4 regions of the Thauera mechernichensis genome follow, and region 1 is predicted to be linked to each of the others. Evidence: predicted binding sites of a transcription regulator. Region 1 holds the regulator's gene; each other region holds the start of a gene.
What was found. The regulator sigma-54, encoded in region 1, starts transcription at its own class of promoters, with help from an activator protein. The targets are predictions, from matches to a motif close to TGGCACGCTTNCTGCTNA.

Region 1 (7,257 bases):
CCATGCTGGACGTCTCCGACGGCCTGCTCGGCGATCTTCGCCACATTCTGGAACGCTCGCACACCGGTGCGCTGATCGAAACCGCGGCGCTGCCGCTCGCCCGCCTGCTTGCAACCGGCGCCGACCCGGTCTTGTGCAGACACTGCCTGCTCGCAGGGGGCGACGACTACGAACTGCTTTTCTGCGCCCCCGCTGCGCGACGTGACACCGTACGGGCGCTCGCCACAAAGCTCGAGTTGCCCGTGCACCGCATCGGCAGCCTCACCGCTGATAGCGGCAGCATCCACATGCGCGAAGCCGACGGCACGCTGGCCCCCCTCGCGCCCAACGGCTACGATCACTTTGCCTGATGCACTGCGAACCATTTCGCCCGAATCAATCCCTCCTGGTACGCAGGCACGCGTCGAACAACACAGATCGGATCACGAGATGCGCCCCACTCTTCGCCTGATGATGAGCCACCCCGCCCACTTCATTTCGCTGGGTTTCGGCTCCGGCCTGTCGCCCTGGGCGCCGGGAACCATGGGCACGCTGCTCGCATGGGCGCTTTACCCGCTGATCCGCGTCCCACTGTCCGAGTTCGTCTTCCTTGCCCTGCTCGCAGCCCTGTTCATCGCCGGCGTACTGGCCGCCGAGCGCACGGGGCGCGCACTCGGCGTGCCCGACCACGGCGGTATCGTGTGGGACGAAATGGTCGCCACCTGGCTGGTGCTGGCCTTCACGCCGCCAACCCTGCTCTGGCAGGCGGTCGCGGTGGCCTTGTTCCGCTTCTTCGACATCGTCAAGCCGCCCCCCGTACGCTGGGCCGATCGCAGTTTCAAGGGCGGCTTCGGGGTGATGTTCGACGACCTGGTCGCGGCCGGCTATACCCTGCTCGCACTCGCCATCCTGGTTGCCATCGTCGGCGCGTAAAGCCATGACCGACACCGAACTCGACACCCTCGCCCAACAGGTCGGCCAGGCGCTCGGCGCACGCGGATGGCGGTTGGCGACCGCCGAGTCCTGCACCGGCGGCTGGATCGCAGAGGCCGTTACCGCGATCGGCGGCAGCTCGGCCTGGTTCGACCGCGGCTTCGTCACCTACTCCAACGAAGCCAAGATCGACATGCTGGGCGTATCCGCCCACACCCTCGCAACCCAAGGTGCGGTCAGCGAGGCCACCGTTCGCGAGATGGCCGCCGGGGCACTTGATCGCAGCATCGCCACGGTCGCCGTCGCCGTATCCGGCATTGCCGGCCCCAGCGGCGGCAGCCCGGCCAAGCCCGTGGGCACGGTGTGCATCGGCTGGGCCTTGCGCGCCGGCGAGCAAAGCGCCCTGACCCTGCAATTCGCCGGCGATCGTCGCGCCGTGCGCAGACAGACCGTGATCCGCGCACTGCAGGGCGTACTTGCACTGACGCACTGACGCGAGCCTGCCCCGTCCGCTTCAGCAACTCCGCCGTTTGCTGTATTTCCATACACGTCTTAAACTAGCGGCATCAGGCGCGGCCGTCCGCATGCCTGCAATCTTTGTGCCATAATCCGCCAATCACACAGGACGCACCTCCATGGACGACAACAAGGCCAAGGCCCTCGCCGCCGCGCTCTCCCAGATCGAAAAGCAGTTCGGCAAAGGGTCGATCATGCGCATGGGCGACGGCAACGTCGAACGTGACATCCAGACCGTCTCCACCGGCTCGCTCGGCCTCGACATCGCGCTCGGCCTCGGTGGCCTGCCGCGCGGCCGGGTCGTCGAGATCTACGGCCCGGAATCCTCGGGCAAGACCACGCTGACCCTGCAGGTGATCGCCGAGATGCAGAAGCTGGGCGGCACGGCAGCCTTCATTGACGCCGAGCACGCGCTCGACGTCGGCTACGCGGAGAAGCTTGGCGTCAATATCCAGGACCTGCTTATCTCGCAGCCCGACACCGGCGAGCAGGCGCTCGAGATCGCCGACATGCTGGTGCGCTCCGGCGGCGTGGACGTGGTCGTCGTCGACTCGGTCGCCGCGCTCACCCCCAAGGCCGAGATCGAGGGCGAGATGGGCGACCAGCTCCCCGGCCTGCAGGCGCGCCTGATGTCGCAAGCGCTACGCAAGCTCACCGCCAACATCAAGCGCACCAACACGCTGGTGATCTTCATCAACCAGATCCGCATGAAGATCGGCGTCATGTTCGGTAGCCCGGAGACCACCACGGGCGGCAATGCACTCAAGTTCTATGCCTCCGTGCGCATGGACATCCGCCGCACCGGCACGATCAAGAAGGGCGACGAGGTGGTCGGCTCCGAAACCCGAGTCAAGGTCGTCAAGAACAAGGTCTCGCCCCCCTTCAAGGAAGCCCACTTCGACATCCTCTACGGCGAAGGCATCTCGCGCGAGGGCGAGATCATCGATCTGGGCGTGACACACAAGATCGTCGACAAGTCCGGCGCCTGGTATGCCTACCAGGGCGACAAGATCGGCCAGGGCAAGGACAACTCACGCGAATTCCTGCGTGCGAATCCGACGCTTGCGCGCGAAATCGAAAACAAGGTCCGCGTCGCCGTCGGCCTGCCCGAACTGCCGCCAGCGGCACCGGCAACGGCCACGGAAAGCTGAGCCTAGCCAGGACACCATGGGCGCCCCCAGCCTGCGCGAACGCGCGCTTCGCCATCTTGCCCGCCGCGACCACTCGCGCGCGGAGCTGGCGCGCAAGCTGGCCGCCCACGGCGAGGCCGACGAGGTGCAGGCAGTGATCGAGCGCATGGGCGAGCTCGGCCTGCAGTCCGACAGCCGCTACGCCGAAGCCTACGTGCGCACCCGTGCCAACCGCTTCGGCGGCAGCCGCCTGCGCAGCGAGCTGACGCGGCGCGGGATCGACCGTGAACTGATCGAGGCAACACTCGCCACGGAGTGCGTAGAATCGGAACTGGAGCGTGCCCGCGCAGTGCTGCGCAGCCGCTTCCAGGCGGCCCCGGCGGATGCGCGCGAATGGGCGCGCCAGGCCCGTTTCCTGCAAACCCGCGGCTTTGCACCCGAACTGATCCGCAAGCTGCTGAAAGAACCCCGCGATGAGTCTGCTTAAGGTCTCCAGCCTGCAAAAGCGCTACAAGGCGCGCACCGTGGTCCACGACGTCGGCTTCGAGGTCGGTTCGGGCGAGGTCGTCGGCCTGCTCGGCCCCAACGGCGCCGGCAAGACCACCTGTTTCTACATGATCGTAGGCTTGGTCCGTGCCGACGGCGGCCAGATCAACCTCGACGGCACCGACCTCACCCACCTGCCGATCCACGCCCGTGCGCGTCTGGGCCTGTCCTACCTGCCGCAGGAGATGAGCGTCTTCCGCAAGCTCACCGTGGCCGAAAACATCCGTGCCGTGCTCGAGCTCCAGGGGCTCGATGCGCACCAGGTGAAGACCCGGCTCGACGAACTGCTGCTCGAGCTTGGCATCAACCACCTGCGCGACAACACCGCCGTCTCACTCTCCGGCGGCGAGCGCCGACGTTGCGAGATCGCGCGCGCACTTGCAACCGACCCGCGCCTGATCCTCCTCGACGAACCCTTCGCAGGGGTCGACCCGATCGCGGTCATCGACATCCAGAAGATCATCCGCTTCCTCAAGGAGCGCGGCATCGGCGTGCTGATCACGGACCACAACGTGCGCGAGACGCTCGGCATCTGCGATCGTGCGTACATCATCAGCGAGGGCCGGGTACTGGCAAGCGGCGAACCGGCCGAGATCATCGACAACGAAAGGGTGCGCCAGGTTTACCTGGGCGAGCATTTCCGCCTGTGAATCCGCGCGCGCGTCGACAGCGATGAAACCAAGCCTCCAGCTCAAGCTCTCCCAGCACCTTACCCTGACGCCGCAGCTGCAGCAGTCGATCAAGCTGCTGCAGCTGTCGACCATCGAGCTGAACCAGGAGATCGAGCGCTTCCTGCTCGAGAACCCGATGCTCGAGCGCAGCGACGGCGACGGTGTCGAGTTCGTACCACCGCTACCACCGGGCAGCCCCCCCGAGCACGAGGCCAGACAGCAACAGGCAAACACCCCCGAGGCGCCAGCCAGCGCTGCGGACAGCGAGGCCGGCGACCATGCCGACCATGGCAGCGCCGACGAAGGCATGGACTGGTCCAATGTCGGCAGCGGCGCATCGAGCCGCAGCGAGGACGACGACGACGTCGATTACCAGGAACTGCAGGCGGCTGGCGTCTCCCTGCGTGACCATCTCGACCAGCAGGTGTCGCTGTCGCCGCTGTCAGACCGCGACCGCGCCCTCGTGCGCTTCATCATCGAAGCCTTGGATGACGACGGCTACCTTCACCAGCCGCTCGATGAGCTCCTCGAACTGCTTCCGGACGACGCCGACGTCGATGTCGATGACCTGAACATCGCGCTGCGCCACGTACAGAACCTCGAGCCCGCAGGCATCGGCGCGCGCAGCCCCAGCGAATGCCTGTCGCTGCAGCTCCGTACCCTGCCGGCTTCGGCGACGCGCACGCTCGCGCTCGAGATCGTCGACAAGCACCTCGAGCTGCTCGCCGAGCGCAACTTCGTCAAGCTCAAGAAGCTGACCGGCTGCGACGACGAAGCCCTGCGCGCCGCCCATGCCCTGATCTGCAGCCTCGACCCCCACCCCGGCTCGCGTTACTCGAACGCCGAGACGCGCTACGTACTGCCGGATGTGGTCGTACGCAAGCTGCGCGGGCGGTGGACGGTCAGCCTGAACCAGGAGGCAATGCCGCGTCTGCGCATCAACCGCCTGTATGCCAGCCTGCTGCAGCAGAACCGCGGCCAGGGTGGCGGCCTGAGCGGACAGTTGCAGGAGGCACGCTGGCTGATCAAGAACGTGCAGCAGCGCTTCGACACCATCCTCCGGGTGTCCCAGGCCATCGTTGACCAGCAGAGGCAGTTCTTCGATCATGGGGAGGTGGCAATGCGACCACTCACCCTCCGGGAGATCGCGGACCAACTCGAGCTGCACGAGTCCACCGTGTCGCGCGTGACCACGCAGAAGTACATGGCGAGTCCGCGCGGGGTGTTCGAACTCAAGTATTTCTTCGGTAGTCACGTCGCCACCGACACCGGTGGAGCGGCCTCGTCCACGGCGATTCGCGCGCTGATTCGCCAACTGGTCGACGCCGAGGACAGCAAGAAACCGCTGTCCGACGCCAAGATTGCCGAAGTCCTTGGCCAGCAGGGTATCGTGGTCGCACGGCGCACGATCGCCAAGTATCGCGAATCCCTCAATATCCCGCCGGTCAGCCTGCGCAAATCCATCTGACAAAAACAGGAGTCAACATGAATCTCAACATCACCGGGCGCCACGTCGAAGTCACTCCGGCCATTCGCGACTACGTCACCTCCAAGCTTGATCGCGTCATCCGTCACTTCGACAACGTCACCAGTGTCGCGGTGATCCTCTCGGTCGAGAAGCTCAAGCAGAAGGCCGAGGTCACCCTGCACGTGCGCGGCAAGGACATCTTCGTCGAAAGCGATGATGCCGACCTGTACGCGGCCATCGACGCGATGACCGACAAGCTCGACCGCCAGGTGCAGAAGTACAAGCAGAAACTGGCCGACCACAACCACGAGACGATCAAGCACCAGGCCCCCGAAGCCTGACGCTTTCGTTTCAGCCCCACGTCCGGGGTATGGTTATAATGCGCCCGTTTCCAAGACGCGGCGCCAGCATGCCCCGGGACGGCCGGTCGCACCCTGCGACCGGAATGCCTGCGATATTGCGCGAACCCTCCAGCGAATGAGCCTGATATCCCAACTCCTGCCACTGTCCAATGTGGTGGTCGACCTCGACGCGAGCAGCAAGAAGCGCGTCTTCGAGCAGGCGGGCCTGCTGTTCGAAAACAATCAGGGCATCGGGCGCAGCACCGTGTTCGACAGCCTGTTCGCGAGGGAGCGCCTCGGCTCCACTGGCCTCGGCCAGGGCATTGCGATTCCGCACGGGCGCATCAAGGGTCTCAAGGAGGCGGCAGGTGCGTTCCTGCGCCTTGCGAGCCCGGTGCAGTTCGACTCGCCCGATGGCCGCCCGGTGAACATGTTGTTCGTGCTGCTGGTCCCCGAGCAAGCCAACGAGACCCACCTGCAACTGCTCTCCGAGCTGGCTCAGATGTTCAGCGACCGCGGCTTCCGCGAAGCGCTGCAAGCCGCGCCGGATGCGGACCATATCCACCAGATGTTCATGAACTGGGGCGCCGATGCGGCAGACCAGCGTCGCGCGGCTGTATGAGGCGCATCGCGACAACCTGCAGCTGAACCACATCAGCGGCAACCTCGGCGCGAGCCTCGCGGTCGCCGAGGACCGCATGTGGCCGGCCGATCTCGTCGGCCACCTCAACCTCATCCACCCCACACGGCTGCAGGTCATGGGCGCGGCGGAGCTCGAATGGGCGCGCCGCCAGTCAAACGACAAGGTTGCTCACCACCTCAACGAGATCTGCTCCGCGCACCCGCCAGCCCTGATCGTCGCCGACGGCTGCGAAGTTCCCAATATCGTGCATGGGGTTTGCGTGGCACACGACGTCGCACTGTTCAGCGCAGCCCACCCATCGGCAAGCGTGATCGACCAGTTGCGGCTCTACCTGTCGCGCGAGCTGGCGGAGAAGACCTCGCTGCACGGCGTGTTCATGGATGTGCTCGGACTGGGCGTACTGATCACCGGCGACTCGGGTGCAGGCAAATCGGAGCTCGCGCTGGAGCTCATTTCCCGCGGTCACGGCCTGGTGGCCGATGACGTCGTCGAACTGTCGCGCATCGCTCCCACCGTACTCGAGGGGCGCAGCCCCGAGATGCTGCAGGACTTCATCGAAGTGCGCGGCCTGGGCATTCTCAACATCCGCACCATCTTCGGTGAAACGGCGTGCCGCCGGAAGATGCGCCTGCGCCTGATCTGCCACCTCGAGCGCCGCCAGCCGGGCCCCGGCGATCCCAGCCGCCTGCCCTTGCAGCAAGAGGTCCAGGACATCCTGGGCGTTGCAATTGCACGCGTCGTGCTGCCGGTTGCGGCCGGCCGTAACCTGGCCGTTCTGCTCGAGGCGGCGGTGCGCTCGACCATCCTGCAATTGCGTGGCATCGATTCGACCCAGGACTTCATCGAACGCCAGACGCGGGCGATGACGCCGCCGGAAGACTGATGCAGGCGGCGCGATGAGAACGCCGATACGCTATCTGCTGATCACGATCGGCATCCTCATCGCGCTCGTCGCTGCACTTGCAGCCTGGATCGCACTGCGCTTCGACGCCAACGACCACCGCGAGCGCATCACCGCCGAGTTCATGCG
Region 2 (7,257 bases), 110 kb from region 1:
GCTGGACCTGATGCATCTTGACTCTGCGGTAGCCCGTGATTTCCTTGCCATAGGGCTGCTCGAGGAAAGCATTCGGAACAAACACACCCGGGGCAACCTGCGTCACACCGGTCCCGGTGATCTGGTTTGGCGCCCCTAGAGCAGCAAGGAGCAACTCTGCCGAGGGCAGCTGCACCGGCTGATTCTTCCGATACGAATATTCACCCTGCAGCGCAATGCCAGCGGGGCCCGCGGTATTGAAACTCAGGCCGAAGAGCTTGATGTTCTTCGGATAATCGACGAAGTACTCCCCACCCCGGCCGGCGGCATAAGCGCACCCACCGGCCAAGCCCGCAGCCCCTGCGGCGACAACGGGGTCGAACACCGTGCACCCGAAGGCCGGGTGCCCCGACGGGAACGGAGTGCCATAGGTGGTGTACCCGCCCCGATAGCCAGAGACAAACGGCGTCCGGCTGTGATAATTCACGTGGTAGAAGCCGAACTCGGTGTAGTTCCATTCCGGAAGCAGCATCCGCAGAGCGAGACCATACTCACCGCCATTCCCCGGCTCTCGATCCTTGGCCCGCGGGGCAAAAAGCTGAGCCGTGGTGCTCAAGGGCCCGAACGGACCGACCGCGAGAGGCGGCTTGTTCCCGTCGTCAAGCCTGCCGAAACCGGTGTACGCAATGTTCCCACCCGCGGACACAAAGTCATTCGTGCTGAAGAAGGTCCCCGCGGGCTCGATCTTGGTCTTCTCCCACTCCGCCATCCACACCACCTCGGCGGTGACGTTGTCGGTCAGCTCCTGCGACGCCCAAAGCATGCCGATCGGCGTCAGGCCTTCCTTGAGCTCGGAGCCCGGCACGCGCAGGCGGCTGACATTGACCGGGTTCAGGATGTTGATGCCGTTCTGGATGAAGGTACTTTCACCCCAGCTCACCACCTGGCGACCGGCGCGTACATTGAGCGCACGACCACCGACGTCGAAACGGCCACGCACATAGGCGTCGAGCAGTTCCGCATCGCGGCCGAGCTCGCTGCGCGCGGCGTTGGTCATGCCGCCCTTGTGCATGAAGGCATGGTCGTAAAAGTAAGTGCCGCGGAAGAAGGCGCCGAAATTCTGGTAGTTCAACTCGAGGTCGTGCGTGGCCTTGAACGCCAGCGAGACCATGTCGCCCTTGTCATACTTGAGGTTGCCGTCGTCAGAGTTGGGGTCACGCGAAGTGCCACCGTTGGCGATACTGATCAGCGAGGCTTCGCGGTTCTGCATCCGCCACAGCCCACCCACCGACAGGGTGGTATCGAAGCTGCCTGTCACCTCGCCGCTGGCGCTGGTGAATTCGAAGGCGTGCACGCTGGCAGGCGCAGCGAAGGCGAGCACGACGGCTGAGGCCAGCGTGCTCAGTGCCAGTGCGGGGCGATGCGATGCTGCTCGATGCTTGATCCGACTCATTTGACTCCTCCTCGGTGGCAACCCCGCACTCTGTAGCGGGCGGGTGTATCTGGGTGCTGCAATCAAATGCATCCGCAGACGGCATCCGGCCGTCTGCGGCGCCCAAGGGCAGAGCATGCGCAGAGGCAACCGCGCTGTCTCCTCGGGATAAACACTTATCTCTTTGGGGAAAGACCGCATCAACCGATTGATACCTGCTGATGGGCGCATCCATTTTTCTAATTCAAACGTTTGTTTGAATACTACAAACTCCTGCGCTCAAGTCAAGCGGGGAGAAGGAAATTTTCCACATGGCACGATCTGCTCAGGCACTCAAACCGCTGCGGATTTGACGCCGGCCGGCCCTGCCAACAGAATCCGCTGCCGGCATCCGCCCTTGCCCTGCGCCCAAGCCGAACTGGACCCCCTGATGAGACGCGCCCCCTCCGCCGCCCTGCCCGGCCCCGAACCCACCGAACGCCGCGACTGGCAGACCCTCAAGAGCCTGATCCCCTTCATCTGGGCCTACAAGGGCCGGGTGCTGTTCGCGCTCGCCTGCCTGATCGCCGCCAAGGGCGCCAACGTGTCGGTGCCGCTGGTCTTCAAGCACCTGATCGACGGCCTCACGATCACGCCCGAGCAGGCCTTCATCGTCGTGCCGGCCACGCTCCTGCTGGCCTACGGCGTACTACGCTTCTCGACCTCGCTGCTCACCGAGTTGCGCGAGGTGGTGTTCGCGCGCGTGACCCAGCAGGCGGTGCGCGAGATTTCGCTGCGCGTATTCCGCCATCTGCACGCGCTGTCGCTGCGCTTTCATCTGGAACGCCAGACGGGCGGGCTGACGCGGGACATCGAGCGCGGCACACGCTCGATCGGCTCACTGATCAGCTACACGCTGTACTCCATCCTGCCCACGCTGATCGAGATCGGCATGGTGATCGGCATCCTGCTGGTGAGCTACGACGCCGTGTTCGCGCTCATCACGCTCAGCGCGCTGACGATCTACATCACCTTCACCGTGAAGGTAACCAACTGGCGCACCGCGCTGCGACGCCAGGCCAACGAGCTCGACTCCGCCGCCAACGCGCGCGCGATCGACAGCCTGATCAACTACGAGACCGTCAAGTACTTCAACAACGAGGAATTCGAGGCCAGACGCTACGACGAGCAGCTGCAGAAATGGACCAAGGCCCAGGTCACCAACCAGTATTCGCTGTCGGCGCTCAACGTCGGCCAGGCGGCGATCATCGCGGTCGCGGTGACGGCGATGATGTGGCAGGCGGCGATCCGGGTGGCCAGCGGCGAGATGACGATCGGCGACATCGTGCTGGTGAATGCCTTCATGATCCAGCTCTACATCCCGCTCAACTTCCTCGGCGTGCTCTACCGCGAGATCCGCCAGGCGCTCACCGATATCGAGCGCATGTTCGGCCTCATGCACACCCAGCGCGAGATCGCGGACGCGCCCGACGCGCGCACGCTGCCAGCGGGCCCGGCGAGCGTGCGCTTCGAGAACGTGAGCTTCGCCTACGACGCCAAGCGGCCGATCCTGTTCGACGTCGATTTCGGCATCCCGGCCGGGCACACGGTGGCGGTGGTGGGGCACTCGGGCTCGGGCAAGTCCACCCTCGCCCGCCTGCTCTACCGCTTCTACGACGTACAGGGCGGCGCCATCCGCATCAACGGCCACGACCTGCGCAACCTCAGCCAGGACAGCCTGCGCGCAGCGATCGGCATCGTCCCGCAGGACACGGTGCTGTTCAACGACACCCTGTACTACAACATCCAGTACGGCCGTCCCGGCGCCAGTCGCGAAGAGGTCGAGGCCGCCGCACGTGCGGCACAGCTGGAAGACTTCATCCACCAGCTGCCCGACGGCTACGAGACGCGGGTCGGCGAGCGCGGCCTGAAACTGTCCGGCGGCGAAAAGCAGCGCGTGGCGATCGCGCGCGCGCTATTGAAGAACCCCGCCATCCTGATCTTCGACGAGGCCACCTCCGCGCTCGACTCGCGGACCGAAAAGGCGATCCAGGCGCAGATCGAGCTCGCCGCCCAGGGCCGCACCGCGCTGGTGATCGCCCACCGCCTGTCGACGATCATGGACGCCGACGAAATCATCGTGCTCGACAAGGGCCGCATCGTCGAGCGCGGTCGCCATACGCCGCTGCTCGCCAAGGGCGGCGCCTATGCGCAGATGTGGCTGCTGCAGCAGCAGGAGGACGCCGCACAGGATTGAGCGCGGCGCACCGCCAAACAAAAGAGGCGCCCGCGGGCGCCTCTTTTGTTTGTTGCTTGCAGACCGATCAGGCCGACTTCCAGCGCCGGCGCGTCGCGACCAGGCCAAGCAGACCCAGGCCGGCGAGGGCCAGCGAGCCGGGCTCGGGGACGCCCGGCGGCGGAGGCGGGGGCGGGATCTTGGTGACACCTGCAACGGATGCGATCTTGATGTAGTCGTGCCTGCCGTCACCGTTGGTGACGCCCGAAGCCGAGATCGCACCGGCACCGATGAGCCAGAAGCTCGAATACACCGAGGCGCCGGTGTTGTAAGTCCCGGTGGACGCACCGTTGGCATAGTTGCCAACCAGCGACCAGCCGCTACTCAAGAGATTCGCGTACGTGTTGTTGGCGAGACTACCGGAGAAAGGCGTGGCGCCAGTGTAGGCGAGCAGGAAGAAATCCGAGTCGTTCTGGACCCAGCCAATGCTCACCTTGTCGAGCTTGACCTCCTGCGGCCCGAAATTGAGCAGCAGGGACTCGAAGCGCCCATCAGTGTCCATCGCGTGCTGCGGGGAAGAGAGCGGTTCGTCGACGTTTCCGCTGCTACCACCGACTTTGCCGTCTGCGCCGAGATGCTGCACGCCGACACCGCCGTCCCACTTGGTAACCGCGCCGGAGCCGAGCTTTCCATCGTTCAAGTTGTACCACGCGCTCATTGCGGGCACGGTGGTCGACGTATTCAGATTCCACGTCGTCGAGGCGCTTGCCGCGCCCGAACCCAAGGCCAGGCCTGCAGTCACCAACGCACATGCGAGCTGTTTGTGATTCATCTTTTTTACCTTCTCACGTAGTTCTTTTCTACTGCTTTCACAACACTTAAGCACACTTCATGCCATAAAAAATAATTCCTTTAAAAACAATAACATGCTAAAAAACATTTGGCCTTACCGAGAGCAAGTGTAAAAACTTCCGACTATTTTGCGCCCAGTTCCGCAAGCAGTGCCCGCGCCTCGCCACGCCAGGAAAACTCACCCGGCATGGCAAGCGCAGCCTTCAGCTCATCCGCTGCCTCTCCCCGACGCCCCATCTTCGCCAGCACGTAGGCCAGGTGCCAGCGAATCTCGGCATTGTTCGGCGCGCGCAGGCGGGCATCGCGCAGGTAGCGCATCGATTCCTCGTAGCGCTGCAGCGAGGCCAGGACCCACCCCATGGTGTCCATCACCGCGGCGTCGCCCGGCGCAAGGCGCAGCGCCTCGCTGGCATGGGCGAGCGGATCGCCTTCGCCCAGCTCCAGCAGCACGATGGCGAGGTTGTTGCGCACGGCAGCGCTGGTACGGCCCGCCGCAACCAAGGCTTCATAGGTTTCGCGGGCCTCGCGCAGCTGGCCGCCGCGCATCAGCAGCTCGGCCAGCAGCTCGCGTGCGGCGATGTCGCCCGGCGCCTGCTGCACGCGCGCGCGCACCGGGGCAAGCGCCTGCGCCGGCTCACCCTGACGGACATGGACGTCCGCAAGCCGGTACAGCAATGCCGTGGATGGAGCACGCGCCATCGCCTCACGGAACAGGCGCGCAGCCTCTGCATGATCGCCACGCTCGCGGGCGAGATCACCCGCCAGGCGATAGCGCTCGAAGTGGTTCGGGTGCGCTGCAAGCACGCGCTCAAGATAGCCCGCTGCAAGCACGATGTTGCGCTCGGCGACCGCCGCCTCAACGGCAAGCACGAGCGCATCGAGATCATCTGGCCGGCCTTGCAGCGCCTTGTCGGCCGAGTAGCGCGCGGCAACAGGATCGGCCGCAGCCAGTTGCATGTACCCGATGCGTACCAGGTGTGCGGTATCGAAGCCGGCAGCGCGCACCATCTCGCGCAGCACCTGCTGAGCGGCGCGCTTGTCCCCGGCGTCGATCTCGGTCTGCGCGAGCGCCGCTAGCGCGACCAGGTCGCCCGCACGCCGCGCCGCCAGTGCTCGCGCCACCTCACGCGCGCCGTCGCGGTTACCGGCCGCCGAGCGCAGTTCGATCAGGGTGAGGCCGTACTGAAGGTTGTCGCTTGCCTCGGCAAGCGCCTTCTCCGCCCAGCGCTCGGCCTCTGCCAGCCGCCCCGCCCTGCGCTCGAGCAGCACATACTCGTACATCAGCCCGGCGTCGTGGCGATGCTTGCGCAACAAGGGGTCGAGCGCGCGCCGCGCCTGATCGAATGCGCCCGCACGCACATCCAGCCGCAAGAGGCCAACCTGCGCAGGCAGGAAATCGCCTTGCGACAACAAGGCAGACTCGAAGGACTTGCGCGCCGCAACCACATCACCGCTGGCCGCCTGCATCTGCCCGAGCAGGTGCAACGCCTCCGCCCCCTGCGCACCTGCGGCGACATGGCGACCAGCGACATCAAGCGCCCCCGCCACATCGCCGCTGCGCAGGCGCAGCGTGGCCAGCCCGGAAGCAAGGCCGAAGTCGGCAGGCAGCTTGTCGAAAGCCTGCGTGAGGGCTTCCAGCGCCGCCGCACGCTCGCCGGTGCGCAACAGCCCTTGACTGAGCGAAGCCAGCGCCCCTGCCCCCTGCTCGCCACCGGCGACAGCGCGCTCGAGCGCCTCCACCGCGCGCGCATTGCGCCCGAGTGCGAGATGGACACGTCCGATCAGGAACAAGGCTTGCGCATCGGCCGGACTGTCGCGCAGCACACTCTCGAGCAAGAGCTGGGCGCGCGCGTAGTCCTCGCCATCCATATGCACGGCAGCAAGCAGCTTGCGGGCGCCAGCGTTGCGCGGATAGCGCGCGACCAGCACTTCGAGGTACTTGCGCGCCTTCTCGAGCTGGCCGCTCGAGTAATGCGCGAGGCCACCGGCCATCAGCAGCTGCTCCTGGCTCGCCAGCCACTCGGCAGGCAAGGTATCGACGACACGCGCGACCTCTGTCAGCAGTGCAGCCTCGGCCTGACGATCGCCCCGTCGTCCCGCGAGCAGCGCACGCAGGAAGTTCGAGCGCGGCTCGGTGGGCACATCGACCGCCAGGCGCGCGAGATCTTCGGCCGCCGCCGCTTCATTGCCGAGGTCGATCTGGATGCCGGCACGTGCGATGCGTGCATCCACATGTTTCGGATCGAGTTCGAGCGCACGGCTGTAGTCGGCCAGCGCCTCAGCCAGGGCGCCGGTCGCGTGCGCCACCGATGCACGCATGTTGAAGGCCGCCGCGCTGCCCGGCGCAAGCGCGACTGCCGCATTGGCGAGCTCGCGCGCCTGATCGACGCGGCCAGCCGCGATCAGGACCGGCACTTCGGCGATGAGCGGCGCCGGCGACGCAGGATCGAGCGTACGCGCCTCGGCAAAGCTGCGCTGGGCCTCTGCGAACGAGCCTGTTGCCGCCAGCGCCCTGCCGCGCATGCTCAGCACCCGCACCTGGGCCTCACCGATCACGCGATCCGCACGCACACGCTCGAGCAACTCGGCGTGGCGCCCTTGCAGCAGATAGATCTCGCCCAGCGGAACCGTGACCTCGGCCGGATCGACCCCCAGACGCAGCGCTTCGTTGAAGGCGACCTCGGCCGGCCCGAGTTCGCCCTGGATCAGGTAGGCGCGGCCGAGCAGCAACTGCGCCGCAAGCATGTTGCGGTCCTGCTGCAACGCGTTCTTGAGCTGG
Region 3 (7,257 bases), on a different contig from region 1:
AGCACCCCGCTCACCGGGGCGTCGATGGCCATGTCGGCTGCAGCATCGGCATCGATGATGCGAAGCTCATACTGGCCACGCGCATCGCCGTTACCGGTGACGGAGATGGTGTAGGTGCCAGCGGCGAGCTCGAAGGCTGGCGAAGCGGCGTTGTAGTCGGTGCTCGCAAAGCTGCGGTTGCTGAGCTGCCCTTCGGGCCCATCCAGGCGCCAGACCAGGTCGCTGCGATTGGTCAGGCTGTCGAACACGACGCGGCGTGTTTCCTCGAGCGTGAACTCGTAGGTTCTGACCTCGCCGGGCAGCTCGATCTCACCGCTGATCGACAAGGCGGCCGGATTGATGTCCCCGGACAGCAGGATGCGCGGCTCCATCGCCTCGAAACGGATTGCCGCGGCGTCGGCCGAAGCCGCTTGCGGCCGCCTCGCGTTGCTGCCGCCACGGCGTGCGGCTGAGAAGCCGCTGAGCATGGTCGCAAGCAAGGGCGAGAGAGCGAAGGCGTTCTTGCGATCGGGGCGGTCATTCACGACGACGGATTTGCGCATGGCGACTCCGGGGTTCGGTTAATGGCGTTTCTGCAAGCCCGCGCGGTGCTCATGCGAAGCACGGCACCGCTGTAAGCAGCGCGGGACAAGCAATGGAAGATGGAAAGGCATCGGCTCACTGTGCCGGAGCGGAAGTTGGCGAGAGCACCGCCCGACATTTCACCCCAGCCGGAATAGCGAGCTCAGGGTTGGGTAGTTCGAGCAGCACCACGAACGTGCCGCTTGCAGCGTCGATCAGGCGATCGACACTCACTGCGCGCGCCGAGTAGCGAGCCCCTGCCGGGATCTCGGGGACCACGTCGATGACATCACCGGCATTGATGGTGCCGAAAGCCTCTTTCTGAAGCACGACATGAACGCGCAGCGGATCGAGTTGCGCGATCTTCAGGATGCCCTTGCCTGTCGAGCCGGGTTCGACCACCTCGCCCGGGTAAGCAAGCTGCGCAACCACCACGCCATCGAAGGGACTGAGCAGTGTGCGCAAGGCCAACTGGGCATCATGCTGCGCCAGCTCGAGACGCGCACTCTGGCGCTCTTCGTTGGCAACCCTGAGTTCGGACTCCGCGAGCCGCAGCTCGGCCTCGGCGTCGTCGCGCTCCTGCTCGGGAATCAGCCGCTCTGCAGCCATCGCCTGACGACGCTCGAAGCGCTGGCGGGAAAATGCCACCTTGCGCTCGGCCAACTCGACGGGTCCGCGCTGCTGCGCACGGAAGCGGGCAAGCTCTGCTGCGGCCTGCTCTGCCCGCACATCCAGCGCCGCAAGTACCTGCCCCTTGCGGATCGTCTCGCCCCTGGCAACGTTGACCTGGGCGAGCAGCCCCGTAACGGGGCTCGCCAGTTCGACCGTTTGGCGCGGCTCCAGCAGACAAACCGCAGACTGGGCGGGATACGCCTCAAGCGACACTCCGGCCAGAAAGAACGAGGCCAGCGCCGCACGAACACATTTCATAAGGGGAAACCTCGGCAGCAGGTCCTGCTGCGCGCACACGGAGCGCAACGCTGAACATGTATCCAGCGCCCCGCTCAGGCGCAACACAAGGGCCAACCGGCGTTCAGGCCGGACGGGAGAGCGCCACGGCGCTCGATCGGCGCCGGCAAGTCATCAGCCCCGCGACCGCGCTCCCCAGCAACAGCAACGACGACGGCAGCGGCACGCTCCCCCCGCCTGGCGGGGTCGTCACATCCCCATCCCGCACCGCCCAGGCAAAAAGTCCGAAATCGAGGTAGTCATAACTACCGTCGGGCTGAAGGGCCAGATACCAGTGCTCGGACTCCTCGACCACGTTGTAATCCTGATCACCGTTCCAGAGCAGGAACAGCCACGCGTAGTCCTGATAGGCCTCCAGAACCGTCGAGGACCAATACGCAGCGGGTGCCACATTGACCAACAGGGCAAGCGCGTCGGCATTGGTCGCACTGTCGAGCCCGCCACCGGGCTGCCCGCCCAGGTTGACGTGGAACATATGCCCCAGTTCGCTCCCCAGGCACCCGAAGCCGTAACTCAGGTTCATGCCGCCCAGCGCATCGTTGAACTCGCAGGAAGGATCGGGCTGCAGCGTACGCGGCAGGCGCCAGTCGGCATAGCCCTGGTAGCTGAGGTTCTCGACCCACTCCGTCGCAGCATTCCAGCTCATCCGGCCGTCTGCGCTGAAACCGGATGTGCGCGCGTAATTGGCGTCAGCCAGCCACGTCACATCAAGCACGTCGTCATAGATCAACCCATTGCCACGATCGATCAGGGCCGCACTGGCATTGAACGCAATGCTGCAACCCGCGAGCACAGCGAATTTCGAAAGCGCCTTCATCATAAATGACTCATCCATTTTCAATACGTGTCGCGGCACGACACAGCAATATCCGTTCCACCGTATAGCGATCAGTCACTTGAGGAGCGGCGACCAGAATCGAAGTCAATATGTGTAAAAAAAACCGACACCTTTCAATGCCATGCGAGCTCGACCGCCCACCCCCTTCTTGGTACTCGCAGGGATAGCGAGCCAACGAAAATCCCACGCTAAAAATTCTTATGGCATATTGACTATGCACTTCTCATTTGACATCATCATTACAAAGACATCACCGGACGGCAAACTCATGTCAGCACCTGCACAGCAGCCTCTCCAGAACACGCCCCGCCTCGTGCGCAAACCCGCTCAACACGGCCAGGGCATGACCGAATACATCATCATCGTCGCCATGATCGCCGTCGCCGCCATTGCCGTGTATCAGTACTTCGGCCAGACGGTGCGCAACCAGACGGCGGCCATCGCACAGGAGCTCTCCGGCAAGGATGGCAGCACCGCCAAGAGCGCGGCCCAGACGGCGGCCGGTCAGGCACAGACAGTCGGCAACCAGAAGCACACCCTGGACACCTATGTGAATCAGGTCGGCAAGTAACCCGGCGCACAGCGCGGACGCCGAACGGACATGCACAAGGGCAGGCGGACAGAACCGCATACGCCCATGACGCCCAGGCAGCGCGGACAGGCACTCCCGATCGGGCTGCTGCTGGTCCTTGCCGTCGCGGCCACCGCACTCTTCCTCTTCAACAGCGGGCAGCTTGTGCAGGAAAAGCTCCGCCTCACCAATACGGCCGACGCGGTTGCCTACAGCGCCGGCGTGTTCGAGGCACGCATACTCAACTACGACGCCTACGCCAACCGCGCCATCGTCGCCAACCAGGCCGCAATCGGGCAGGCGGTCGCAGTGGCGTCGTGGGCCAGGTACATGGGGACATCAGCAGCCACGATCGGCCCCTACATGCACCTCATACCAGGCGTCGGCACTGCGCTCGCCCGCGCCATGGAGCGTTTCGAGGACATCATGGACACCCTGACGCCCGCCCTTGCGGTTACCGTCGCCAACCATGACGCAGCCATCCAGGCGCTGGCGCTGTCGCAGCAGCTCATGCACGGCCCGGGCGACAGCCTTGCCCTTGCCGGACGCCTCGTGCTGATGCGGCGCATCGCCCAGGAAAACGACCCGCAGGCCGTCGTCGACCCGATCCCGCTCACGGACGACTTTCTCGGCTTCACCCGCAACTACGCCTCGCGCGCCGAAAGGCAGCGCATGGGCAGGCTGGTCAACGATGACCGGGAGGCCTTCCTGCGCACTCGCAACTGGAACTTCGGTGTCGTCGTGCTCTGCCATGGCATCGAGTTGCGCAAGCGCGGCAGCACCGAACTGATCGGCCTGGTCGACGGCTGGAAGTCGATGGACACCTTCTCCGCTCACCACCATGGCATCCGCCGCTGGCGCTGCCGACGCAGCGAAAGGCCGATCGGCTATGGCACGGCCGCATCCGCCGACAGCTTGGCAGACCGCGCATACGACTATGCTGGGTCGCGCCCCACCAATCCCCGGGCGAGCAGGCAGGCCGACTCACCCTCGGGCATGGGCTGGGGCTTCCCCGCCAGCACCTTGGGCGGCGGCGCCGTGCCCACCTTCCGCGAACTCTCGGACCGGGCCCTGGCTGCGGACAGTCCGCGCACCCGCCTCAGCATCCGCGTCACCAAGCCCGGCTCGACCCAGCGCTTCTCCGGCGGCACAAGCAGCGTCAAGCCCACTGGGCGGCTGCAGCTTTTCGACGGCGCAATGCTTGCCGGCACGAGCGCGGCAATCTCAAGCGTCGAAGTCTTCTTCGAGCGTCCGGACACCGGCAACCCCCGCCATCCCGGCCGCATCGAGCGTGGCAGCCTGTTCAACCCCTACTGGCAGGCTCGCCTTGCGCCCGTATCCGCAGCCGAACGCGCCCAGGCCCAACTACGCCAAGGCAGCGTCCAGCTGCCGTGAGCCCCACCGTCATGTCATTCCCGCCCCAACGGTCCTCGATGGCCTGGATCCACCTGCTGCTGGCCGCAACCTGCCGCCTTCCCGTCCCGAACCATCCGATCGCAGCGGCGAGCATCATCGCGGTGACCCTTCTTCTTGCGGGCAATGCCATGGCCATCGGCACGCTTCCAGGGGGCTACGTGATTCATCGCGAAGCCAGCGTTCCTCCTGCACGCAAGGCCGCGCAGGCCGTTCTCCCCGGCTTGCGAGCCGCCTGCGAACGCGAAGGTGCCGCGTTCCGGTTCGGCGGCGATCTCGACAAGGTCGGCACCTACCAGGTCATCGAGCACCACCACCCGGGCGTGCGCAAGTCTTCGGTCGTCAAGCGCCACCATGAACTCGTCGCAATCTCGCGCTGCCATTACGAGGTGCGCGTGCGCGAAACCACCAGGATCAGCCACTTCGGCCCCAGGCAGCGCACGGTGCTGAACCGCGAGATCGACCCCGTACGCGGGCCCCAGCCGTGGCGCCGCAGAGCCATGCCGCATCTCGAGCACGACACGGCCGCCCTGCTGCGTGATGCCCTGTCCCTCGACAGCCTGGCACCCGCCGTGCCGACCGCAGGCGAGGCGGCACTGAAGCCCGCCGCCGGACAGCGCGAGGATCGCATCGCCGGCCGATCGTGCCGCTGGGTGCAAAGCCCGCCGCCGGTCGAGGTGCGCAGCTGCGTACTCCCCGAGGGCATCGGCATGCCCATCGACGACAGCCTCAGTACCGAGGTGATCAGCACCGGCAGCGACGGCACGGAGCGCGTTCTGGAGGTCCGGGTGGTGCGCTTCGAAGGACCGATCGATCTGCCGGCAAACGTGTTCGAGCCACAGGAGGATGCGGGCGATGCTGCCCAAACCCGCTGATCGCGCCCGCATCCGCGGCCAGTCCAGCGTCGAGTTCCTGGCACTGGCGCTGGTGTTGCTGCCCCTGCTCCTGATCGTGCCCTTGATCGGCAAACAGCTCGACATCGCGCAGGCGGCAGCGGCCGCCGCCCGCTATGCCGCCTTCGAGGGCACGGTCCGCCACGGCGGCAGCCTCCAGCCATGGAAACCCGACGCCGTGCTGGCAGACGAGCTACGACGGCGATTCTTCAGCACCAGTTCGGCTGCCATCAAGACCGGCGACGTGGCTGGCGACGTCAGCGCCGACCGCAATCCGCTGTGGTCCGACCACCGCGGTGGCGCACTGCTGCCGGTGTTCTCCACCCACGTCGGCGTAGAAAGCCGGCGCCAGGCACTGTCACAACCGGTGGGTGCAGTGTTCGCGGCGGGCATGGGCCTGGACAAGAGCAACCTGCATACAGCCAGGCTGCGGGTGGGTGTCGCGAACGTTGCCGGCCTTGCGCCTTTCGACGCACTCGGTCTGTCGATCGAGCGTCATGCCACGGTGCTGGTCGACCCATGGTCGGCCCCTGGCCCGGCAGCCGTGCGCAGCGCCCTGCGCCGGGAACCCTGGAATCCCGTCGGCCCCTTCCCGTTCGGCCCGCTCGATACGCTCGTCTCGGCGCTTCGTCCCTTCGCCGCCGTGCTCGAGGGTAGCCAGCTACCCGACATCGGCCGCATCAACCCTGACATCGTCCCCGCAGACCGCATCCGATGAAGACCCTGCGCACCCTGCCTGCAGCCGTCACGTCCATTGCCGTCGCATCACCCGCGCAGATGCCGGCCGACCGGGCATGCATCCCGCCGCTGGGCGTGAAACGCCTGCTCCTCGCCTGCCTCCTTTCCGTCTGCCTTTCCCTTGCCAGCCCAGTCCCGTCACAGGCGGGCGAGCTGGCAGCAGCCTGGCCGACGCTCGCACACCCGCGAGAGTCACACATCGACGAAGTCGGTGGGCAGATACGCATCAATGGCACGCCGATGCGTATCGTACGCGTACAGGCCGCGCTCCCCGTCGACGCCCTCGCCAGCCACTACCGGCAGGTGCTCGGCCAGCCGCATGCCGAATCGCAGGCTGGTGGCGCCCAAGTGCTGGCGCAAGGCCGCGGCAACTTCTTCATCACCGTCACGCTGCAGCAGTTGCCCGATGGCGGCAGCGAAGCGCTGGTGGCAGTGGCGGACAGCCACGGCGCACGCGCGGCTGCGGGCAGGCCTCTCGGCCTCGACATACCGGCGGGTACGACCCTGCTCTCGGACATGGAATCAACCGACGGCGGGATCGCCTCGCGCCAGTTCGTGCTGGCCAATACCCATAGCCTGCGGGTCAACCTCGATCGACTGTCCGCAACACTCGCCCGCCGCGGCCTGCATCCCGAGAGCCCGCCGGTCAGGGGCAGGAACGGCGCATTGCTGCAGCACTTCGGTGGCACCTCCGGCCAGGCGCAGCTCGTCCTGATGCGGCACGAGAACCAAACCCACGCCGTCCTCACCCTGCTCTCACGCCAGCCATGACTCGCCCCCCAGCTTCCTGCACACGCGGCCAGGCCCTTACCGAGTACCTCGTCGCGCTCCTCGTACTGGCGATGCTGATCGGCTTTGGCAGAGCGGGAGACAGCTCGGTGGTCGACACCCTGCTCACTGCCATCCACACCGCCTTCAACCGCCTGAGCGCCTTCATCTCACTGCCGCTATGACGCCAACCAACACGCCGCCGCGCGCCCGCAAGCACTGGGTGGTGCTCGCCTTCGCCCTCGCACTGGGCGGTATCGCCGCCTTTGCCGCAAGCAACTACCTGTCCAGCCGCATGGCCGAGATCGAAGCCCGCGATCGAGACGCTGACACGGTCCACCTGATCGTCGCCAAATCCAACCTGCCAGGCGGCGCGCTCATCACGCCCGAAACCGTTGCCGTGCGCGAGATCCCGCGCGCCTGGGCGCATTCCGGCGCGATCACACCCGAGCAGTTCAGTCGCGCAGAGGGCTCGGCACTCGCCCACCCCGCGGCGATCGGCGAAC
Region 4 (7,257 bases), on a different contig from region 1:
CCGCAAGCGCTTCATCGACCAGTCGTCGTGCAACAAGGACTATTCCTGCGTGAAGGGCTTCTGCCCCAGCTTCGTCACCGTCGAAGGCGGCGCGCTCAGGCGTGGCAAGGCGAGTGGCGCGAGCGCGCCCGGTCGACTGGCAGCCGATCTGCCCGAGCCGCAGTTGCCCGACACCGCCGCGCCCTGGGGCATCCTCATCACCGGCGTGGGCGGCACCGGCGTGGTCACCATCGGCGCCCTGCTCGGCATGGCCGCCCACCTGGAGGGCAAGGGCATCTCCGTACTCGACATGGCGGGCCTGGCGCAGAAGGGCGGCGCGGTGTGGTCGCATGTGCGCATCGCCGACCGCCAGGACCAGCTCCACGCCGCGCGCGTCGCCGCCGGCGAGGCCAACGCAGTGATTGGCTGCGACCTGGTGGTGGCGGCCAGCGATGAGTCGCTGGCCAAGATGCAGAAGGGGCTCACGCGCGTCGTCATCAACCGCGACCAGACCAACACCAGCGAGTTCGTGCGTGGTTTTGCCGCCCAGGCGCGCAGTGGCGACGTCGGTGCCAACCCGGATCCGCAGTTCCCTGCGCAGCCTATGGAAGCGCAGATCGTCGATGCGGTGGGTGCGGACAAGGCCGAGTTCCTCGACGCCACCAAGCTCGCGACCGACCTGCTGGGCGACTCGATCGCGACCAACCTGTTCATGCTTGGCTTTGCCTGGCAGCGCGGCCTGGTGCCGCTGTCGCGGCAGGCGATCGAGCGCGCGATCGAGATCAACGGCGCCGCGGTCGACGCCAACAAGGCTGCCTTCCTGTGGGGGCGCCGTGCCGCGGTGGATCTCAAGGCAGTGGTCGAGGCCGCCAAGCCGCAGCTTGGGACGCCGGAGCACCACCGCCTGTCGACCAGCGTCGATGAGGTCATCGCCCGCCGCAAGGCGCATCTGAACGACTACCAGGATGCGGCCTACGCCACGCGCTACACCAGGCTGGTCGAGCGCGTGCGTGCTGCCGAGGCGAGGGTTGCTCCCGGCATCAGCCTGCTCACCGAGGCGGTGGCACGCGGCTATCACAAGCTGCTTGCCTACAAGGACGAGTACGAGGTGGCGCGCCTCTACACCGACAGCGACTTCCTCAAGCGTGTCGACGAGCAGTTCGAGGGCGACTACAAGCTCGTCTTCCACCTTGCTCCGCCGACCATGGCAGACAAGGATGCCCAGACCGGCGAGCTCAAGAAAAAGGCCTACGGCCCGTGGATGCTCAAGGCGATGCGTGTGCTGGCAAAGTTCCGCCATCTGCGCGGCTCGATGCTCGATCCCTTCGCGCGCAGCCACGACCGCAAGCTCGATCGCGAGCTGATCGCCGACTACGAGCGCATCGTCGAGGAGATCCTGGTCAATCTCGACCAGGCCAACGTCGAGGCTGCCATCGAGCTGGCGGCCATTCCAGACCAGATCCGCGGCTTTGGTCATGTCCGCGAGCGCTATGTCGCCAGCGCCCGCAAGCGCCAGGCAGCGCTGCTCGAGGACTTCCGCCACCGCCGCCCGGTGAGCGCGCCGGTGGCGACCAAGGTGCGCAAGACGATCGCAATCATCCCGGGCTGAGCCCGCTCCCGTTTCTTACCCCCGCCGCCTCACCGGCCCGCCACGAGCGGTGCCGGCGGGACGGCTCATCCCCACGTTCCCAAAAGGAAGGAGACACAACATGGCCGTATTTTCCCTGAGCGACTTCGCCGACCACGAGCAGGTGGTGTTCGTCAGCGACGACAAGAGCGGACTGAAGGCGATCATCGCCGTTCACAATTCCAACCTCGGCCCTGCGCTCGGAGGTTGCCGCATGTGGCCCTACGCCTCCGAGGAGGAGGCGGTCCGCGACGTGCTGCGCTTGTCGCGCGGCATGACCTACAAGTCGGCGATGGCCAACCTGAAGCTCGGTGGCGGCAAGTCCGTGATCATCGGCAACCCGCGCACGCAGAAGACGCCCGAGCTGCTTGCCGCCTTCGCCCGCGCGCTCGAACAGCTGAACGGGCGCTACATCGCCGCCGAGGACTCCGGCACCAGCGTCGCCGACATGAAGTACATGACGCAATTCACCCAGCATGTGGCCGGCATTCACGACAAGCCCTCCGACGAAGGCACGCGCAGCGGGGATCCTTCGCCCGCCACCGCCTACGGGACCTTCATCGGCATCAAGGCGGCGGTGAAGGAGAAGCTCGGGCGCGATTCGCTCGAGGGCCTGCGCGTCGCCGTGCAGGGTGTCGGCAATGTCGGTTTCGACCTCGCTCGCCAGCTCAAGGCGGCCGGTGTCCAGCTGTGGGTAACCGACATCCACCGCGAGCCGCTGCTGCAGGCGGGCAAGGAACTGGGCGCGACCGTGGTTGCGCCGGATGAGATCTTCGGCCTCGACGTCGACGTGTTCGCACCGTGCGCGCTAGGCGCCATCCTCAACGACAGCACCATTCCGCAGTTGAAGGCGAAGGTCGTCGCGGGCGCCTCGAACAACCAGCTCGCCGAGCCGCGCCACGGCGTCGAACTGATGAAGCGTGGCATCCTGTACGCGCCAGATTACGTCATCAACGCCGGCGGCATCATCGACGTCTATCACGAGCGCATCGGCTTCGATCGCGCCGCATTGCTCAAGCACATTGAGGGTATTCATGACAACCTCATGGAAGTCTTCGAGCGCGCGCGCAAGGAGGAGCGTCCGACCGGCGAGGTGGCTGACGCAATTGCCGAGGAGCGCTTCAAGCGCTGAGCCGGGCCTGCGCTGGCACGAAAACGGCGACCCGCGGGTCGCCGTTTTCGTGGCTTGCACTCAGCTTCAGGCGGTGCGCTGCTTGCGGCGGACCGCGCCAAGACCGAGCAGGCCCAGGCTGAGCAGGGCGAGTACCGTGGGTTCGGGCACCGCGCTGGCAGGCGCTGGGGTGAAGCGCACGTTGTCGATGGACATATCGTCGAGGACGCCGCCTCGAGCAACCTGCTGCAACAGCACCGAGCTGAATGCGGTGTCGCTTACGAGGCCGAAGAAGCCGGAGGTGCTCGTGCCATTGCGCGGGAAGAGCCCACCGGTGGTAGCGCCACCGAAATCGACGCCGAGTACGGTCAGCTTGTAGGAGTCCGTCGAGTCCGTGTCGCGCCAGTCGAAGCCGAAGGCGTAGGTCGGGGCGTCGAAGATGAATTCGATCTGGGGACCCCAGCCGCTGCCATTGGCGCCGAAGGTCTGAGAGCCCCAGATCAGTCTTGCCGTGTTGTCGATCGTGCTTCGTGCCGTGTTCCCGATCCCGACGCCGGGGCCCGTGCCGCGCGGGTTCGCTGCCGCAGTCAGCGTGAAACCGTCGAAGTCGTAGGCGACGCCATAGCTGAAGCGCCCGAGTGCGCTATCGTTGAAGTCTTCCAGCGCGGTCGTGCCTGCCGCTGCGCTGAAGGCTGCGAGATTGCTGAAGGTGTTGATCACTGCAGCATTGGCGCTGCTGGCGAGGGCAATGGATGCGGTAAGGGCAATCGCGAGTTTCTTGGGCATTTCTTTCGTTCCGTCAGAGGCTGTTCAGACCAGCAGCGGAGAAGGCTGCTGTGCTTTTTGCTGATTTCGAGGCAGCGGTTTTTAAGTGCAGGACTCTAAGCAATAGCCGTGCCAGGCAGGATTCCGTCGCGGCGAGACGTTCTTCAGGGTGTTCTTGCGCTCACACAGCGCCCAGTTCCCTCATTCATTTGTGATGTGTGTCACGGATGATTCGCCGACTGCCGGATCTGGAACTTGACGGTCGCGCCCTTCTTGCGGGTGCGCGCGCATTCATCGCCAAACGCCATGATCCAGCCATGTGCGGGGTGTAAAAAAAGCCGACACACGCCATTTTTGATGCCATCAGTCGAGCCGGGCGGTGCGATGTCGCAGCATCGGAGCACCAGCCTCATGCAGGTAATCCCCAATTGACCGTAGCCCATTGATTTTGTGCTTTTTCTCAACTTGGACTAATTCTCCTTAAGGTTCTCGCTGATTCTTGCGTTTCCCGATTCCCTGCATATAGTGAATCGTCAGGCCGCGTGCACGACGCGTCCGCCAAGGCCTTTGCATCAGACCTCCGCCTACAGGGTTGCCAAGCCCCCAAACGATAATTAGGAGTCGTGCAGTGAGACACCACATCCTGAGCGCGTTGTATTCGGCAAGGTATTCGCGGCTGTGCCTTGGCGGTTTGTTCATGTTCTTGTGCCAGGCGGCAATTGCCCAGGAAAGCAGATACAACATGACGCGTGGCGTGACCGAGATCAGCCAGCGCGTGTATGGCCTGCACATGACGATCTTCTACATTTGCGTGGTGATCGCCATCATCGTGTTCGGGCTGATGTTCTGGTCCATCGTGCGCCATCGCAAGTCGGCCGGCGCTGTCCCTGCGCAGTTCCACGGCAGCATGAAGATCGAATTGCTGTGGACCGCGATTCCGGTGGTGATCCTCGTCGTCATGGCCATTCCGGCCACGCAGGCCCTGATCGCGATGGAGGATGCTTCCGAGTCCGATCTGACCGTGCTGGTCACCGGCTCGCAATGGAAGTGGCACTACAAGTATCTCGATTACCCGATCGAGTATTTCTCGGTCCTCGCCACCCCGCGGGCGCAGATCTCCAACGAGGCGGAAAAGGACGCGCTCTACCTGCTCGAGGTCGACAAGCCGCTGGTCATCCCCACCGGCAAGAAGGTGCGCTTCCTGCTCACCGCCGACGACGTGATCCACTCCTGGTGGGTGCCCGATTTCGCGATCAAGAAGGACGCGATCCCCGGCTTCATCAACGAGACCTGGACGCGGGTCGACAAGCCCGGCCTCTACTACGGCAAGTGTGCTGAGCTGTGCGGGCGTGACCACGGTTTCATGCCGGTGGCGGTCGAGGTCAAGAGCGAGGCCGACTTCGAAGCCTGGGCGGCCGAGCAGGTCGCGCTGCAGGAGGCGGCGCGCATGGCCGATGCGGCAGCGACGCCGATGAGCATGGACGAGTTGATGACGCTCGGCGAGAAGGTCTACGGCACGGCCTGCGCCGTCTGCCATCAGGCTTCCGGCGAGGGCCTGCCTGGCGTGTTCCCGGGCCTCAAGGGCAGCGCCATGGTTACCGCCGACATTCCCGGTCACGTCCGCATTGTCGTATTTGGCAAGGCGGGTACGGCGATGCAGGCCTTCGCCCGCCAGTTGAGCACCAGCGAGTTGGCGGCCGTGATCACCTACGAGCGCAACGCCTGGGGCAACGACACCGGAGACATGGTGCAGCCGGCCGACGTGGCCGCCGCGATCCAGGGAGGGGAGTGAGCGATGAGCACAGAACAGACCGGTGCCCTGCACCCCGGCGAGCATCTGGACCACGAGCACAAGCCGCGCGGCATCACGCGCTGGCTCTACAGCACCAACCACAAGGACATCGGTACGCTCTACCTGCTGTTCTCGCTGGCGATGCTGTTCATCGGCGGCAGCCTGGCGATGGTGATCCGCGCCGAGCTGTTCCAGCCCGGGCTGCAGTTCGTCGATCCGCACTTTTTCAACCAGATGACCACCGTGCATGGGCTGGTGATGGTGTTCGGTGCGGTGATGCCGGCCTTCGTCGGGCTGGCCAACTGGATGGTGCCGCTGATGATCGGCGCGCCCGACATGGCGCTGCCGCGGGTCAACAACTGGAGCTTCTGGATCCTGCCCTGCGCCTTCGCCATCCTGCTGTCCACGCTGTTCATGGAGGGGGGTGCCCCGGCGGCCGGATGGACCTTCTACGCGCCGCTGTCGACCACCTACAGCAGCGACTCCACCGCCTTCTTCGTGCTGGCGGTGCATCTGATGGGCGTGTCCTCGATCATGGGCGCGATCAACATCATCGTCACCATCTTCAACATGCGCGCACCGGGCATGACCTGGATGAAACTGCCGCTATTCGTGTGGACCTGGCTCATCACCGCCTTCCTGCTCATCGCGGTGATGCCGGTGCTGGCCGGCGTGGTGACGATGGTGCTGACCGACAAGTATTTCGGCACCAGCTTCTTCGATGCGGCAGGCGGCGGCGATCCGGTGATGTTCCAGCACATCTTCTGGTTCTTCGGCCACCCCGAGGTGTACATCATGATCCTGCCGGCTTTCGGCATCATCTCGGCAATCATCCCCACCTTCGCACGCAAGCCGCTGTTCGGCTACGAGTCGATGGTGGTGGCGACCGCCAGCATCGCCATCCTGTCCTTCCTGGTGTGGGGCCACCACATGTTCACGGTGGGCATGCCGGTGGCGGCCGAGCTGTTCTTCATGTATGCCACCATGCTGATCGCCGTGCCCACCGGGGTGAAGGTGTTCAACTGGGTGGCGACCATGTGGCGCGGCTCGATGACCTTCGAAGTGCCGATGATGTTTGCGCTCGCCTTCATCGTGCTGTTCACCATCGGCGGCCTGTCCGGCCTGATGCTGGCCATCACGCCGGCCGACTTCCAGTACCAGGACACCTATTTCGTCGTCGCCCACTTCCACTACGTGCTGGTGACCGGCGCGGTGTTCGGAATCATCGCCGGCGTCTATTACTGGCTGCCGAAATGGACCGGCGTGATGTACAGCGAGCGCCTGGCACAGACCCACTTCTGGTGCTCGCTGGTGTCGGTCAACATCCTGTTCTTCCCGATGCACTTCGTCGGCCTGGCCGGCATGCCACGCCGGATTCCCGACTACGCCCTGCAGTTTGCCGACCTCAACGCCCTGATGAGCATCGGTGGCCTGCTGTTCGGCCTGTCGCAGCTGCTCTTCGTATGGGGCGTGGTGCGCTGCATGCGCGGTGTCGGCGACAAGGCCAGCGACCGGGTTTGGGAGGGTGCCCAGGGGCTGGAGTGGGAGATCCCCTCGCCGGCGCCATACCACACCTTCGAAACGCCGCCGGTCGTCAAGTGAGCGTGTGGCGCCAGTAGCAAGGAGCAAGGATCATGACGAGCAACGCAAGCCTGGTACGGCGTCTGCTGCTGGTGTGCGTCGCGATGTTCGGCTTCGGCTTTGCGATGGTGCCGCTGTACGACGTGTTCTGTCGCATCACCGGCATCAATGGCAAGACCGAGGGCGTGGCCGCGGCGCAGCCCGCCGGTGTAGATCTGTCGCGCGAGGTCAGCGTCGAGTTCCTTGCACGCAGCGATGCCGACATGCCGTGGACCTTCGTGCCGCTGACCGAGCGCGTAAGGATCCACCCGGGTGACCTGCAGATCGTCGAGTTCGAGGTCGCGAACCGCAGCGGCGAAGCCCTGGTCGCGACCGCCGTGCCCTCGGTATCACCCGGCGAGG

Region 2: xdp1 (exosortase-dependent surface protein XDP1) is a predicted target of sigma-54. The motif match lies at 4,506-4,523, and genes of this name have one in related genera.
Region 3: P7F68_RS07815 (PEP-CTERM sorting domain-containing protein) is a predicted target of sigma-54. The motif match lies at 2,390-2,407, and genes of this name have one in related genera.
Region 4: P7F68_RS12400 (PEP-CTERM sorting domain-containing protein) is a predicted target of sigma-54. The motif match lies at 3,600-3,617, and genes of this name have one in related genera.

The regions. Positions count from the first base shown of each region.
Region 1 is NZ_JARQZE010000003.1:184,158-191,414, forward strand. Features, by position in the region: gene thiL (thiamine-phosphate kinase) at 1-350, shown strand, start outside; gene P7F68_RS05850 (phosphatidylglycerophosphatase A family protein) at 430-912, shown strand; gene pncC (nicotinamide-nucleotide amidase) at 917-1,405, shown strand; gene recA (recombinase RecA) at 1,548-2,579, shown strand; gene recX (recombination regulator RecX) at 2,596-3,045, shown strand; gene lptB (LPS export ABC transporter ATP-binding protein) at 3,032-3,754, shown strand; gene P7F68_RS05875 (RNA polymerase factor sigma-54) at 3,777-5,243, shown strand; gene hpf (ribosome hibernation-promoting factor, HPF/YfiA family) at 5,261-5,584, shown strand; gene ptsN (PTS IIA-like nitrogen regulatory protein PtsN) at 5,721-6,206, shown strand; gene hprK (HPr(Ser) kinase/phosphatase) at 6,175-7,110, shown strand; gene P7F68_RS05895 (AsmA family protein) at 7,124-7,257, shown strand, end outside.
Region 2 is NZ_JARQZE010000003.1:77,499-84,755, forward strand. Features, by position in the region: gene P7F68_RS05365 (DUF1302 domain-containing protein) at 1-1,432, opposite strand, end outside; gene P7F68_RS05370 (ABCB family ABC transporter ATP-binding protein/permease) at 1,842-3,647, shown strand; gene xdp1 (exosortase-dependent surface protein XDP1) at 3,715-4,458, opposite strand; gene prsT (XrtA/PEP-CTERM system TPR-repeat protein PrsT) at 4,602-7,257, opposite strand, start outside.
Region 3 is NZ_JARQZE010000004.1:166,061-173,317, reverse strand. Features, by position in the region: gene P7F68_RS07825 (CARDB domain-containing protein) at 1-542, opposite strand, end outside; gene P7F68_RS07820 (efflux RND transporter periplasmic adaptor subunit) at 658-1,491, opposite strand; gene P7F68_RS07815 (PEP-CTERM sorting domain-containing protein) at 1,595-2,350, opposite strand; gene P7F68_RS07810 (hypothetical protein) at 2,637-2,939, shown strand; gene P7F68_RS07805 (pilus assembly protein TadG-related protein) at 3,006-4,334, shown strand; gene P7F68_RS07800 (hypothetical protein) at 4,346-5,227, shown strand; gene P7F68_RS07795 (hypothetical protein) at 5,208-5,963, shown strand; gene P7F68_RS07790 (hypothetical protein) at 5,960-6,754, shown strand; gene P7F68_RS07785 (hypothetical protein) at 6,751-6,936, shown strand; gene cpaB (Flp pilus assembly protein CpaB) at 6,933-7,257, shown strand, end outside.
Region 4 is NZ_JARQZE010000008.1:64,078-71,334, reverse strand. Features, by position in the region: gene P7F68_RS12410 (indolepyruvate ferredoxin oxidoreductase family protein) at 1-1,588, shown strand, start outside; gene P7F68_RS12405 (Glu/Leu/Phe/Val dehydrogenase dimerization domain-containing protein) at 1,689-2,738, shown strand; gene P7F68_RS12400 (PEP-CTERM sorting domain-containing protein) at 2,805-3,503, opposite strand; gene P7F68_RS12395 (hypothetical protein) at 3,704-3,895, opposite strand; gene coxB (cytochrome c oxidase subunit II) at 4,111-5,274, shown strand; gene ctaD (cytochrome c oxidase subunit I) at 5,278-6,876, shown strand; gene P7F68_RS12380 (cytochrome c oxidase assembly protein) at 6,909-7,257, shown strand, end outside.